DNA from 3 places in the Pseudomonas viciae genome. Region 2 is predicted to be linked to each of the others. Evidence: predicted binding sites of a transcription regulator. Region 2 holds the regulator's gene; each other region holds the start of a gene.
What was found. Region 2 encodes FliA, which starts transcription of late flagellar genes. Its sites were predicted from a motif close to CTAAAGTTTNNNNNNNNNNNGCCGNTAA; they were not measured.
Positions count from the first base shown of each region.

Region 1: EPZ47_RS21875 (methyl-accepting chemotaxis protein) is a predicted target of FliA. The motif match lies at 2,446-2,473, and genes of this name have one in related genera.
Region 3: EPZ47_RS13135 (methyl-accepting chemotaxis protein) is a predicted target of FliA. The motif match lies at 2,433-2,460, and genes of this name have one in related genera.

Region 1 covers NZ_CP035088.1:4,958,638-4,962,936, reverse strand. The annotation lists gene EPZ47_RS21885 (XdhC family protein) at 10-990, shown strand; gene EPZ47_RS21880 (radical SAM protein) at 980-1,936, shown strand; gene EPZ47_RS21875 (methyl-accepting chemotaxis protein) at 2,521-4,299, shown strand, end outside.
Region 2 covers NZ_CP035088.1:1,765,717-1,770,015, forward strand. The annotation lists gene flhA (flagellar biosynthesis protein FlhA) at 1-104, shown strand, start outside; gene flhF (flagellar biosynthesis GTPase FlhF) at 116-1,471, shown strand; gene fleN (flagellar synthesis regulator FleN) at 1,588-2,418, shown strand; gene fliA (RNA polymerase sigma factor FliA) at 2,415-3,158, shown strand; gene EPZ47_RS08115 (chemotaxis response regulator CheY) at 3,324-3,695, shown strand; gene EPZ47_RS08120 (protein phosphatase CheZ) at 3,714-4,299, shown strand, end outside.
Region 3 covers NZ_CP035088.1:2,872,898-2,877,196, forward strand. The annotation lists gene EPZ47_RS13120 (ribonucleoside triphosphate reductase) at 1-1,484, shown strand, start outside; gene nrdD (anaerobic ribonucleoside-triphosphate reductase) at 1,516-1,677, shown strand; gene EPZ47_RS13130 (anaerobic ribonucleoside-triphosphate reductase activating protein) at 1,674-2,369, shown strand; gene EPZ47_RS13135 (methyl-accepting chemotaxis protein) at 2,481-4,100, shown strand; partial or broken gene EPZ47_RS13140 (4Fe-4S binding protein) at 4,253-4,299, opposite strand, start outside.

The DNA.
Region 1 (4,299 bases), 3.2 Mb from region 2:
CGCAGAGCTATGCAGCATATTGATCTACAGGTTATTGAGCATGCGTTAGCTTGGTCTCTTGCGGGGGAGGTTGTGTGGCTGTGCACTGTCTTGGGTACTTTTGGCTCGTCACCGCGCGAACCCGGATCGATGTTAGTCGCGCGGCGAGATGGCGGGCATATTGGTTCCTTGTCGGGTGGTTGTGTCGAAGAAGATTTTATCGAGCGACTTCAAGCTGGTGAGTTTAATCATCCAACAACTATTCTGCGCTATGGTGACTCTTCAGGACCACAAGGTCCACGGATATCACTGCCATGTGGCGGCATCCTCAAAGTTTTGGTGGAGCGTTTTTCGGCTGTCCCTGAAAGTTGGTCTCAAATGGAGTGTTTACTTGCAACTTTGCGAGGGCAGCTCCGCGTGACTCGCCACGTTGATTTGCGCGACGGTAAAGTACACTTGAGTGAGGATGTTGGTTTGGGTCCTCGCGTGATTGAGGGGCCGGATGGTATGTCTCTGCAGATCCGATTCGGTCCATCTATTCGTCTTATAATTGCCGGTATCTCGCCTGTTTCTGTGGTCTGCGCAGACTTTGCGCGTACTCTAGGTTTTGAGGTTATAGTCTGTGATCCGCGAGAGGAGGCTCACATAGGTTTCAACGTGTCTGGCATTGAGGTTCGCAAACAACTGCCCTCACAATTCATTGCTGCCAACGGTTGTCATCAAGCCACAGCCGTCGTGGCATTAACCCACGACCCCCGTATTGACGACCTTGCCATTATCGAAGCGGTACGTACGCCAGCATTTTATATCGGTGTTATGGGATCTGTACGCACTTCAGCAGTCCGAGCTCAGCGACTGCGACGCTCTGGGGGGTTGAGTGAGGCGGATATCGCCCGCTTGCATATGCCTGTTGGTTTGGCGCTGGGTAGCAAGACCCCTGCTGAAATTGCGTTGGCTGCGATGGCCGATATTATTCGCGTATACCGGGCACGGCCGCGCGATGAGCTCTGAGGCTTCCTATCGGATTGTAGATATACGAGGCAGGCGATTTCGCAGCCTCCAGCTAAGTTCGATCAGTGCCTGCAATTGCGCGCGCTTGCGTTCTGAAAACGGTGCTCTGCCGCTTGAAAAATTTTTGACAGCAGTGGAGTACCTTAAGCAGGTTCATGACCTACGTACCTTGCGTCTCGCTGGGGGTAAGCCTTCGATCAGTCCGCTGTTTGATCGCTTGGAAGTGGCACTCGGGTCTCTTGACTTTGAGGGCGTGTCACTGACCAATAATGATCAATTACTGTCTCGTAAGGTTGGCATGTTGCGCGACGCCGCAATTAAGCGCATCAACGTCTCGCTGGAGACCCTCAATCCACGAGACTTTCGTCGTATCGCCCGTGGAGGGGATTTGAGTGAGGTGCTCAGTGGCATCGAAAAGGCACTCGGCGCTGGACTGCAGTTAAAGATTAACATTGTCCCTATGCGTGGACATAACTACGAGCAAATTCTGCTTGACTTCTGCCTCGCCCTGGGAGCTGGGCTACGTTTTATCGAGCTAATACGGATGGGGCATCTAGCGAGCGATTGCGAGTCCTTTTCGCAGCAATTCATTGGTATGCAAAAGATCCTTGCTCTTGTATCGCAGAGGCATTTCTTCGCACCATTAGCAGGTACGACGGTTGCCACTACGCAGCGTTCCGAGATCCCTGGTCGAGGTTGCTTTGGCATAATCGCAAATGAGAGCGCTCCGTTCTGCGTCAGTTGCACTTGCCTACGACTTACCTCAACAGGCTGGCTTTATAGATGCCTTTCGTTTAGTCGCAGCCGTTATTTTTGCAGCCTACTGGATCTACCCAAGAATGAGGCGTTGACGGCGATTAGAGAGTCATCTAAACGTGCCTTGGCGGATAAGCAGAGGCAGGAGCTTACTGGCGATATTCTGTTGATGAAATTAATCGGTGGTTGATCGACATAGCGACAGAAGGAATCTTGCGGGACCGGTTTGTGGTGTAACTTACTCTAGTTTAAGTCTTTTCAACCGCTCGCGACAACACGCGCACTGCAAACGAGCGAAAGTTATAATGTGCATTGTTTCTATCAACGGCAACGTATTCAATACAGCAGGCCCCGTCAGTTCTTAGCGATTAAAACGTATCTGAATCACAATGATTTGAATGACCAATTTTTACAGGCGTTTGCTATAGATAAACAGTTGATGGCGTCGGAACTTCTCGCTTCTGGTCTCCTTCACAAGTGGTTATTTCAAAGCTTTAGACTTGGATGGTTGGTGCTTCGATTGCGGTTCTATTGCTCTGTAGAGTCTATCGTAAGAATGGATTGCCTATTTATTTTAATGGGTTCATCTACATTGCTATAGAGGTTACTCCTTGTTCTTCGGTGTCGACAAAAAAATTCCGTATCCGATAGGTAATGATTTGTAGAAGAAGTGATCAGCTAACATAAGCGATGGCTACCATAAAGGTGCGGGGGTGAAGGGTGATAAAGTTTAGATCAGTTCAGACTTTTTTTGTCGCTCAGTCGGGAGTGGCAATGGTGTTAATTATAGCAACGTTGTTAGGCTTAAGTTTTTTGTTTGGCAAAACCAATACCGAGGAGATTAAAAAGGCTACAAACATTTTGGCTGCGGACAAGGCTCAGGCGGAACTCACCAATCTTGCAAAATCCAAAGCGACCGAAATAAGCGCCAAACTTAAATCATCACTACAAGTGGCAAAAGATCTCGCCGTAACTAACTCTTTGCTAGGAAAGAAAAATCCCTCAGGTGATCCTCTTGCAACCTTATCTAGGGAGCATCTTTCCAACTTGATTAAAGAGATGCTGATTGCGAACTCGGACCTGTCAAGTGTCTACCTTGCTTGGGAACCTGGAGCATTTGACAATGAAGATGCGCTTTATTCAGGCGAAGTATCAAATGGTTACGATGGCTCAGGTAGATTTCTAACCACTTGGTACCGTGACGCCAAACAACAGGTGAAAATTATGGCCGCCCCCTCTGTTGATAGTCGCACCAAGACGGGGACTGGGGATCGGGAAGGTGAATATTATCTTTGCGCTAAAGAAAGAAAGTTGCCATGTGTTACTGATCCAGCTGTATATGACATGGGGTCAGGTAAAAAAGAATTACTTTCCTCTTTTACGGTTCCGATTATCATAGATAATGCTTTCTTTGGTGTGGCGGGAGTCGACGTACCGTTATCGTTTATTCAGCGTCTGTTGGTTGAAAGCAATAGTGCTCTTTATAAGGGCGTAGGAACCATGACCTTGCTGTCAGCAAACAATCGTATTGTGGCAAGCACAGCTAATGAGGAAGAAATGGGGAAGCTCGCCTCTAATATTCTTTCTCCAGATGATATCTCTTTATTACAAACTGCTAAAAACCACTTTGTACGTTACGAGGTTGATGAAAAAGCTGGGGTTGTCAAGTTGTCTATGCCCTTAGAGGTCACTGATTCGGGATTATCTTGGACGTTATTTGTGAAAATTCCGCTTGAAGTTGTCATGAAGCAGGCGTGGGATTTGCAGCAGGAACTGGTGAGTAATAGCGTGCGGGATCTTCGAGCAATGGCGTTGATTAGTACATTTGTCGCAGTGGTAGGCGTTTGCCTGTTGTGGTTCATCAGCTTAGGAGTTGGGCGCCCGCTTAAGCAAGCAGCAAATCGACTTTCAGATATCGCTGATGGTGAGGGGGACCTGACACGCTCTCTGAACATTGATCGTCGTGATGAACTAGGTGCAATCGGTGCTGGATTCAATAATTTCTTAGTCAAGCTTAGGCTTTTGATAGGTCAAGTTGCTTCGCTTACTGCGGATATCGCTGATACTGCGAACACTATGCGCGCAAACTCTGACGTAACTGTGACCAAAGTAGAAAAGCAACTGGAAGCAGTCGAGCTTATCGCGGCGGCGGCCCAGGAAATGGCTGCTACTGCTCACGAAGTATCTCAAAGTGCAGGTAGGGCGGCCGATGCAGCAAACAATGCTGACCAATCTGTAAGGTCAGGTCAGGCTGTTGTGTTAGCAAGCGCTCTAGCTACGCAAAAGCTTCAAGAGGATCTGGTTCATGCTTCTGACATGGTCCAAGCACTGGCTGCGGGAAGTTCTGAGATCAACAAAATACTCCACAGTATTCAGACTATAGCAGGGCAAACAAACTTGTTGGCGTTAAATGCTGCAATCGAAGCAGCTCGGGCCGGAGAGCAAGGTCGGGGTTTTGCTGTCGTTGCGGACGAAGTTAGAAGTCTTGCAATGAAGACTCAAAGTTCTACGTTGGAAATCAACGCTATGGTTGAGAAGCTGAATATAGGTATT
Region 2 (4,299 bases):
GATTCGGTCGCCTCGCGGTCCCGGGGCTGCATGTGCTGGCGTACCAGGAAATACCGGACAACAAGCAAGTGACCATCGTTGCGACAGTAGGGCCCAACGGCTGAGGTAGTGGTTTATGCAAGTGAAGCGTTTTTTCGCCGCCGATATGCGTCAGGCCATGAAGCTGGTTCGTGACGAGCTGGGCGCTGAAGCAGCCATCATTGGCAATCGCCGGATCGCTGGCGGTGTCGAGTTAACGGCTGCCCTGGATTACAAGTTGTCGGCGCTGGCCCCACGCGTTCCGAACATGGAACTCGAGGATGAGCTGCGTAAGACTCAGTCGCGCATCGCCAGCGCCCAGGCCGAATTGAGCCTGCGCAGTAGCGAAGGCGAAGGTGTCGCAGGCAGCAATCGTCAATTGTTCGCCGGTCAGCCGCTCACCGCCGGCCTGCCGTTGACCGCGGCCGAGCCGCTGGTCGAGCAGGCCCAGGCCGAGCCGCGTCGTCCGGCCCCGGCCCCGGCGCAGGCCGCGCCAGCCAGGGGTGTTGACCCGCGTGCCCTGGACTCGATGCGCTTTGAACTCAACAGCCTGCGTGAACTGATGGAGGTTCAGCTCGGCTCCCTGGCCTGGAACCAGCTGCAAGGCAGCCGTCCGGCCCAGGCCAACCTCTGGCGTCGCCTGCAACGCATCGGCTTGTCCGGCCCGTTGTCCCGTGACCTGCTGGCGCTGATCAACGGTATCGAAGAGCCTCGCCAGGCCTGGCGCATGTTGCTGGCACACTTGGCGCGGATGATCGTCACGCCGGAAGTCGAGCCGCTGGAAGAGGGCGGGGTGATTGCGATGGTCGGCCCTGCCGGCATGGGCAAGACCACCACCCTGGCCAAGCTCGCCGCCCGTTATGTACTCAAGTACGGCGCCCAGAGCATCGCCCTGGTGAGCATGGACAGTTTCCGCATCGGCGCCCAGGAACAACTCAAGACCCTGGGCCGGATCCTCAATGTGTCGGTGACCCATGTGGATCCGGGCCAGTCCCTGGTCCAGGCGCTGGAACCGCTGCTGCGCAAACGCGTCGTGCTGATCGACACCGCCGGCCTGCAAGCCAGCGATCCGGCCCTGCGCATGCAGCTCGAAAGCCTGGCCGGGCGCGGTATCAAGTCAAAAAATTATCTCGTGTTGGCAACCACTAGCCAAAAGCAGGTTCTAACCGCCGCGTACCACAGCTACAAACGCTGCGGGCTGGCCGGCTGCATCCTGACTAAGCTGGACGAAACGGCAAGCCTGGGCGAGGTGCTGAGCCTGGCGATCGGTCATGAATTACCGGTGGCCTACCTGACCGACGGACCGCGGATCCCGGATGATTTGCATCTGCCGCGCCGTCATCAACTGGTCAGTCGTGCCGTGAGTGTGCAAATGCAGGAAGAACCCAGCGAAGAAGCCATGGCTGATATGTTCGCTGATATCTACCACAGCCCGACCAAGCAGGTCGGCTGAGGTAATCATGAATATTTTTTGTACCTACATCGATGGTCTGCCATGCATTGTTCCGAATGGGAACGCGCAGCCAGTAATGTGGCCTCCGTCTAAGTAAGACAAGGTAAAGAACGAACATGGGCAGCATGCATCCCGTACAGGTGATCGCGGTGACCGGCGGCAAAGGTGGCGTCGGGAAGACTAACGTGTCAGTGAACTTGTCCCTGGCTCTGGCAGAGCTTGGCCGACGGGTCATGCTGCTGGACGCCGACCTGGGCCTGGCGAACGTCGATGTGCTGCTGGGGCTCACGCCCAAACGCACGCTGGCGGACGTGATTGAAGGCCGCTGCGAACTGCGCGACGTGCTGCTGCAGGGGCCCGGCGGGATTCGTATCGTGCCGGCTGCCTCCGGCACCCAGAGCATGGTTCACCTGACCCCGGCCCAGCACGCGGGCCTGATCCAGGCCTTCAGCGACATCGGTGATAACCTCGATGTGCTGGTGATCGACACCGCTGCCGGTATCGGTGACTCGGTGGTCAGTTTCGTCCGCGCTGCCCAGGAAGTGCTCCTGGTGGTCTGCGACGAACCGACGTCCATCACCGACGCCTATGCCCTGATCAAGTTATTGAACCGTGACTACGGCATGAACCGCTTCCGTGTCCTGGCCAACATGGCCCAGAGCCCGCAGGAAGGTCGCAACCTGTTCGCCAAGTTGACAAAGGTCACGGATCGTTTCCTGGACGTCGCCCTACAATACGTCGGCGCTGTGCCCTACGACGAAAGCGTACGCAAGGCTGTCCAGAAGCAACGTGCGGTTTATGAAGCCTTTCCCCGTTCCAAATGTGCGCTGGCGTTCAAGGCTATCGCCCAGAAGGTTGATACCTGGCCACTGCCGGCCAACCCTCGCGGGCACCTGGAGTTTTTCGTCGAGCGTCTCGTGCAACAAACAGCAGGGCCCGTGCTATGACAGCCAGCGGTTACAACCATCTCTATAAAAAATCGGCACGGGACGCCCAATACGAACTGATCGAGCGTTACGCGCCACTGGTCAAGCGTATCGCCTACCACTTGCTGGCGCGGTTGCCGGCCAGTGTCCAGGTTGAGGACTTGATCCAGGCAGGCATGATCGGCCTGCTCGAAGTGTCGAACAAATACGACGCGAGCAAAGGCGCCAGTTTCGAAACGTATGCCGGTATTCGCATTCGTGGGGCGATGCTCGATGAGGTCCGCAAGGGCGATTGGGCACCGCGTTCGGTGCATCGCAACACCCGCATGGTCAGTGACGCGATCCGCGCTATTGAAGCTAAAACCGGGCGAGACGCTAAAGATCACGAGGTTGCGGCCGAACTCCAATTGAGTCTCGATGATTATTACGGGATTTTGAACGACACCTTGGGCAGCCGCCTGTTCAGTTTCGACGACCTGCTGCAGGACGGCGAACACGAAGGGCTGCACGAGGACGGCGCGAGTGCTCACATGGAGCCATCGCGTGACCTGGAAGATGAGCGTTTCCAGAGCGCGCTGGCGGATGCGATTGCCAATTTGCCGGAGCGTGAGCGACTGGTCTTGGCGCTGTACTACGACGAAGAGCTGAACCTCAAGGAAATCGGTGAGGTCCTGGGGGTCAGCGAATCGCGGGTCAGCCAGTTACACAGCCAGTGCGCGGCCCGTTTGCGGGGGCGTTTGGGGGAGTGGCGAGCGCGCTGACAGCTGTGTGGGAGCATTGCGAACGAGCTGGTCTGGCATGCGCTGCGCCAGTCTCCAACCGTGGTGCTCCAGGCCGTTGTCGAGTGTTGTGCCGGATTGATTGAAATGGCGCGTTCAGGTGCTGGGCGCGTTTAAGACTGCTTGGAGGTCGAATTGGACAAGAACATGAAAATCCTCATCGTTGATGACTTCTCAACGATGCGGCGGATCATAAAAAACCTGTTGCGTGACCTTGGGTTCACCAACACGGTCGAGGCTGACGATGGCACTACTGCCATTCCGGTCCTCAACAGCGGGAGCATCGACTTTCTGGTGACTGACTGGAACATGCCCGGCATGACCGGTATCGACTTGCTGCGCCATGTACGCGCCGACGAAAAACTCAAGCACCTTCCGGTGCTGATGGTGACTGCCGAAGCCAAGCGCGAGCAGATCATCGAAGCGGCCCAAGCCGGTGTGAACGGCTATGTGGTCAAACCCTTCACGGCCCAGGCGTTGAAAGAGAAGATCGAAAAAATCTTCGAACGCATCGGTTAACGGCGCCACGGGGGAGCTATGGACAACGAATCTTCAATGGGCGACTTCGAATCGACCCTGAAAAAACATGCCCGCGAACTGGTCGACAGCCTTGAAAAAGGCCGCTTTGGCGATGCGGTTCAAATGATCCATGAGCTCAACCAGACCCGTGACCGAGGTCTGTATCAGGAAGTGGGCAAGCTCACGCGTGAATTGCACAGCGCAATTGTCAATTTCCAGATCGACCCGCACATGCCGCAGGCCGAGGAAGTCTCGCAGATCACCGACGCTACCGAGCGTCTGGGTTATGTGGTCAAGCTGACCGAGGCCGCAGCCAACCGCACCATGGACTTGGTGGAGAGCGCAACGCCGCTGGTCAATGGCCTGAGCGAAGAAGCCCAGGCCTTGAGCACCGATTGGGGCCGGTTCATGCGTCGCGAAGTCGGCGCTGAAGAGTTTCGGGAACTGGCCCGCCGGGTCGACGGTTTCCTGACGCGCAGCGGCACCGAGACCCGCGCCGTGGCAAGCAACCTCAACGACATTCTGCTGGCTCAGGACTATCAGGACTTGACCGGCCAAGTGATCAAGCGCGTGACCCAATTGGTCACCGAAGTTGAAAGCAATC
Region 3 (4,299 bases), 1.1 Mb from region 2:
GTTACTGTGCCGGTTGGTCCTTGCGCACGTTGTTGCATGAAGGCCTCAACGGCGTGCCAGGTCGGGTCGAGGCCGGGCCACCCAAGCACCTGAGCAGCGCCTTGGGACAGATGGTGAATTTCCTCGGCACCCTGCAAAACGAATGGGCCGGGGCCCAGGCATTCAGCTCGTTCGACACTTACCTGGCGCCCTACGTGCGCAAGGACCAACTCAGCTACGACGAGGTTCGCCAGTCGTTGCAGGAGTTCATCTACAACCTCAACGTGCCGTCACGCTGGGGCACGCAAACGCCGTTTACCAACCTCACGTTCGACTGGGTCTGCCCGCAGGATCTGCGCGAACAGATCCCGGTGATCGGCGGCGAAGAGATGCCATTCGCCTATGGCGACCTGCAAGTGGAAATGGAGCTGATCAACCGTGCCTACATCGAAGTGATGCAGGCTGGCGATGCGAAAGGGCGGGTGTTCACGTTCCCGATCCCGACCTACAACATTACCCATGACTTCCCGTGGGACAGTGAGAACGCCGATCGGCTGTTCGAAATGACCGCTCGCTACGGCTTGCCGTATTTCCAGAACTTCCTCAACTCGGACATGCAACCCAACCAGGTGCGCTCAATGTGCTGCCGCCTGCAACTGGACGTGCGTGAGTTGCTCAAGCGCGGTGGTGGCCTGTTCGGCTCAGCGGAACAGACCGGCTCCCTGGGGGTGGTGACGATCAACTGCGCACGCCTGGGCTATCTGTACAAAGGGAATACCAGCGCATTGCTGCAACGCATCGATGCGCTGATGGAGCTGGCGAAGGAGAGCCTGGAGGTCAAGCGCAAGGTCATCCAGCACCACATGGATGCCGGTTTGTACCCCTACACCAAGCGCTACCTGGGCACCTTGCGCAATCACTTCTCCACCATCGGCGTGAACGGCTTGCATGAAATGCTGCGCAACTTCACCGACGACCAGCAAGGCCTGCACACCGAGCAGGGTCGGGCGTTCGCGCTGAAACTGCTGGATCACGTGCGGGCCACGCTGCTGCGTTTCCAGGAAGAAACCGGCCACCTCTACAACCTGGAAGCCACGCCCGCCGAAGGCACCACCTACCGCTTCGCCAAGGAAGACCTCAAGCGCTACCCCGACATCTTGCAGGCCGGCAGCCCGGTCGCCCCGTACTACACCAACTCGTCGCAACTGCCGGTGGGCTTCACCGACGATCCGTTCGAAGCCCTGGAGCTGCAAGACGAACTGCAATGCAAGTACACCGGCGGCACCGTGCTGCATCTGTACATGGCCGAGCAGATTTCCTCCACTCAGGCCTGCAAGCAACTGGTGCGCAAGGCCCTGGGACGTTTCCGCCTGCCGTACCTGACCATCACGCCGACCTTTTCCATCTGCCCGGTGCACGGTTACCTGGCCGGCGAACACGAGTTCTGCCCCAAATGCGACGAAGCCTTGCTGCTGCAACAGCAGTTGGCAGGCAGCGTTCACTGATCCGATCCATCGACCGCAAGGAGCTTCTCCCATGAACGCATCACAATCTCTTCCGCAGGCACAGCGTCAACGTTGCGAAGTCTGGACCCGCGTGATGGGTTACCACCGCCCGGTGGCGGCCTTCAACCCGGGCAAGCAGTCCGAGCATCGCGAACGGCTGCACTTCACTGAAAGCGCGGCCGGGCGTCCATGAGTCGAGTGCTACGGGTCGGGGGCATGGTGCCCCTGACCACCCTCGATTATCCGGGCCAACTGGCTTGCGTACTGTTTTGCCAGGGTTGCGCCTGGCGTTGTCGTTACTGCCATAACCCGCAATTGATCCCGCCGCGCGGCAGCGAGGAGGTGGATTGGTGTCGGGTCTTGGCGTTCCTGCAACGCCGCCAGGACCTGCTCGATGCCGTGGTGTTCAGCGGCGGCGAGCCGACCTTGCAGGACGGCCTGGCCTCGGCCATGGAGGAGGTCCGGCAGATGGGGTTTCGCGTCGGCCTGCACAGCGCCGGAATCAAGCCGGCGGCCTTCGCCAAAGTGGTCGGTCTGGCCGACTGGGTGGGCTTCGACATCAAGGCGTTGCCCGAAGATGCCCTGGACGTGACCCGGGTCGAAGGCAGTGGTGCCGCCAACTGGCGCAGCCTCGACCATCTGCTGGCCAGCGGCGTGGAGTATGAATGCCGTACCACCGTGCATTGGCACCTGTTCGACCCCGAACGGTTGTTGACCCTGGCCCGCCGTTTGAGCGAGCGCGGCGTCAGCCGGTTCGCCGTGCAATTGGTGCGCACTGCGCGGATGCTCGACCCCCATCTTTCCAGCGTCTCGGCACAAGCCTTGCAACCTGAGTTGTGGGCCGCCCTGCGCGAGTTGTTCCCCTCGTTCGTCTTACGCAGTTGACCGAACGCAGGGATGAACGACCGACAGCGGCCCGGGATGACCGGGCCACACTTTTTTAAGGTTTTCAAATGCGCTGCCAGTCGGCAGGTAATTGAACAGGGAGCATTTGATATGACCAGACTCACCACTGCCCAACGTATCGTGATCGGCTTTGCCATCGCCCCACTGGCCTTGATCGCCTTGGCGCTGTACGCCTTGAGCGACCTGGCGATGCTGCGCGACCAGGCCGAGCAGATCGTCAGGCAGGATTGGCCGAAGATCGATCCGATCATGGTGATCGCCACGGGCGTGCGCGATAACGCCAGGAACACCCGGGACCTGTTGATCGACAAGAACAATGCGCAAGTCCAGCAATCGATCGACACCACCCGGCAACGCATTACCCAGGCCTTTGCCACGCTGGAGCCGTTGTTCGATCAACCCGAAGGCAAGGCCGCCTATGCCGAGCTGAAGAAGCGCCGCGAGGCTTATGTGGCAGCGTTCGTCCAGGTGCAGGCGTTGATCCGCCAAGGCGCTACGGACGAGGCGATGACGCAGCTCAAGCAAGGCGTGATGCCGGCAGAGCTTGAGGTGTACAAAAGCCTGGATGCGCTGATGGCGATGCAGGGCAAGGTCTTTGTCGAACGTGAACAGTTGGCCCAGGCGCGTTACAGCGATGCGCGGCGCAACATGCTCGCGCTGGTGCTGGCTTGCCTGGCCCTGGTGAGCCTTGTCGCGATACTGGTGACCCGCAGCGTGACCCGTCCACTGGGGGGGGAGCCCAATGACGCGGCGCGGGTGCTGAACCTTATCGCCCAGGGCGACCTGACGATCCGGGTACCGGTGGGTGTCGGCGCCAACGACAGTGTGATGAGCAACATGCATGACATGCAGCAGAGCCTCAACAGCATGGTCCGGCACATTGCGGCCTCGGTGGATCGGGTGGCCAGTTCCTCCGAAGAATTGAGCGCGGTGAGCAGCCAGACCAACAGCACCTTGCAGTTGCAAGGACAGGAAATCGAACAGGCTGCGGCGGCGGTGAACCAGATGACCGCCGCCGTGGATGAAGTGGCGCGCAATGCCGTGAGCACCAGCGAAGCCTCGCGGGTGTCCGAGCAAACCGCCCAGCGTGGCCGTGAGCAGGTTCAGGAGACGGTCGCTTCCATTACTGCGCTGGCGGACGGTGTGACGGACAGCTCCGGGCGAATCCAGCAATTGGCCGGACGGGTGCAGGACATCAGTTCGGTGTTGGATGTGATTCGCAGCATCGCTGAACAAACCAACCTGCTGGCCCTGAACGCCGCCATCGAAGCGGCTCGCGCGGGTGATGCCGGGCGTGGTTTTGCGGTGGTCGCCGATGAAGTCCGCGCACTGGCCCATCGGACCCAGGTTTCGACCCGGGAGATCGAGGACATGATCGGCAATATCCGCCTGGACAGCGGCCACGCGGTGACCTCCATGCAAAACAACAGTGAACTGGTGCAGGCCACCCTGCTAGTGGCCCAGCGCTCCGGCGATGCCCTGGATGAAATCGCCCATTCGATCTCGCAGATCAACGAGCGCAACCTGATGATCGCCAGCGCCACGGAACAGCAGGCCCTGGTGGCCCGAGAGGTGGACCGCAACCTGGTGGGTATTCGCAACCTGTCCGAACAGGTGCTGCTGGGCGCCCGCCACACCGACACCGCCGGCCAGGACCTGGCGCAGATGGCCGGTTCGCTGCATGAGACGGTGGCGCGGTTCAAGGTATAGGCGAGGCACTGCCAGGCTTCACAGCAATCGACCTCACCATAAATCCCCTGTGGGAGCGAGGCGGTGGGTCAGTTTGCGGTGATGTTGGATGTGCCGACGTCATCGCGAGCAAGCTCGCTCCCACAGGGGGAGTTCAGGTGTTGGAGCGGTGATCACCAACCCCGGAACTGCAACCACCAGCCATAGCCCACCAAGCTGC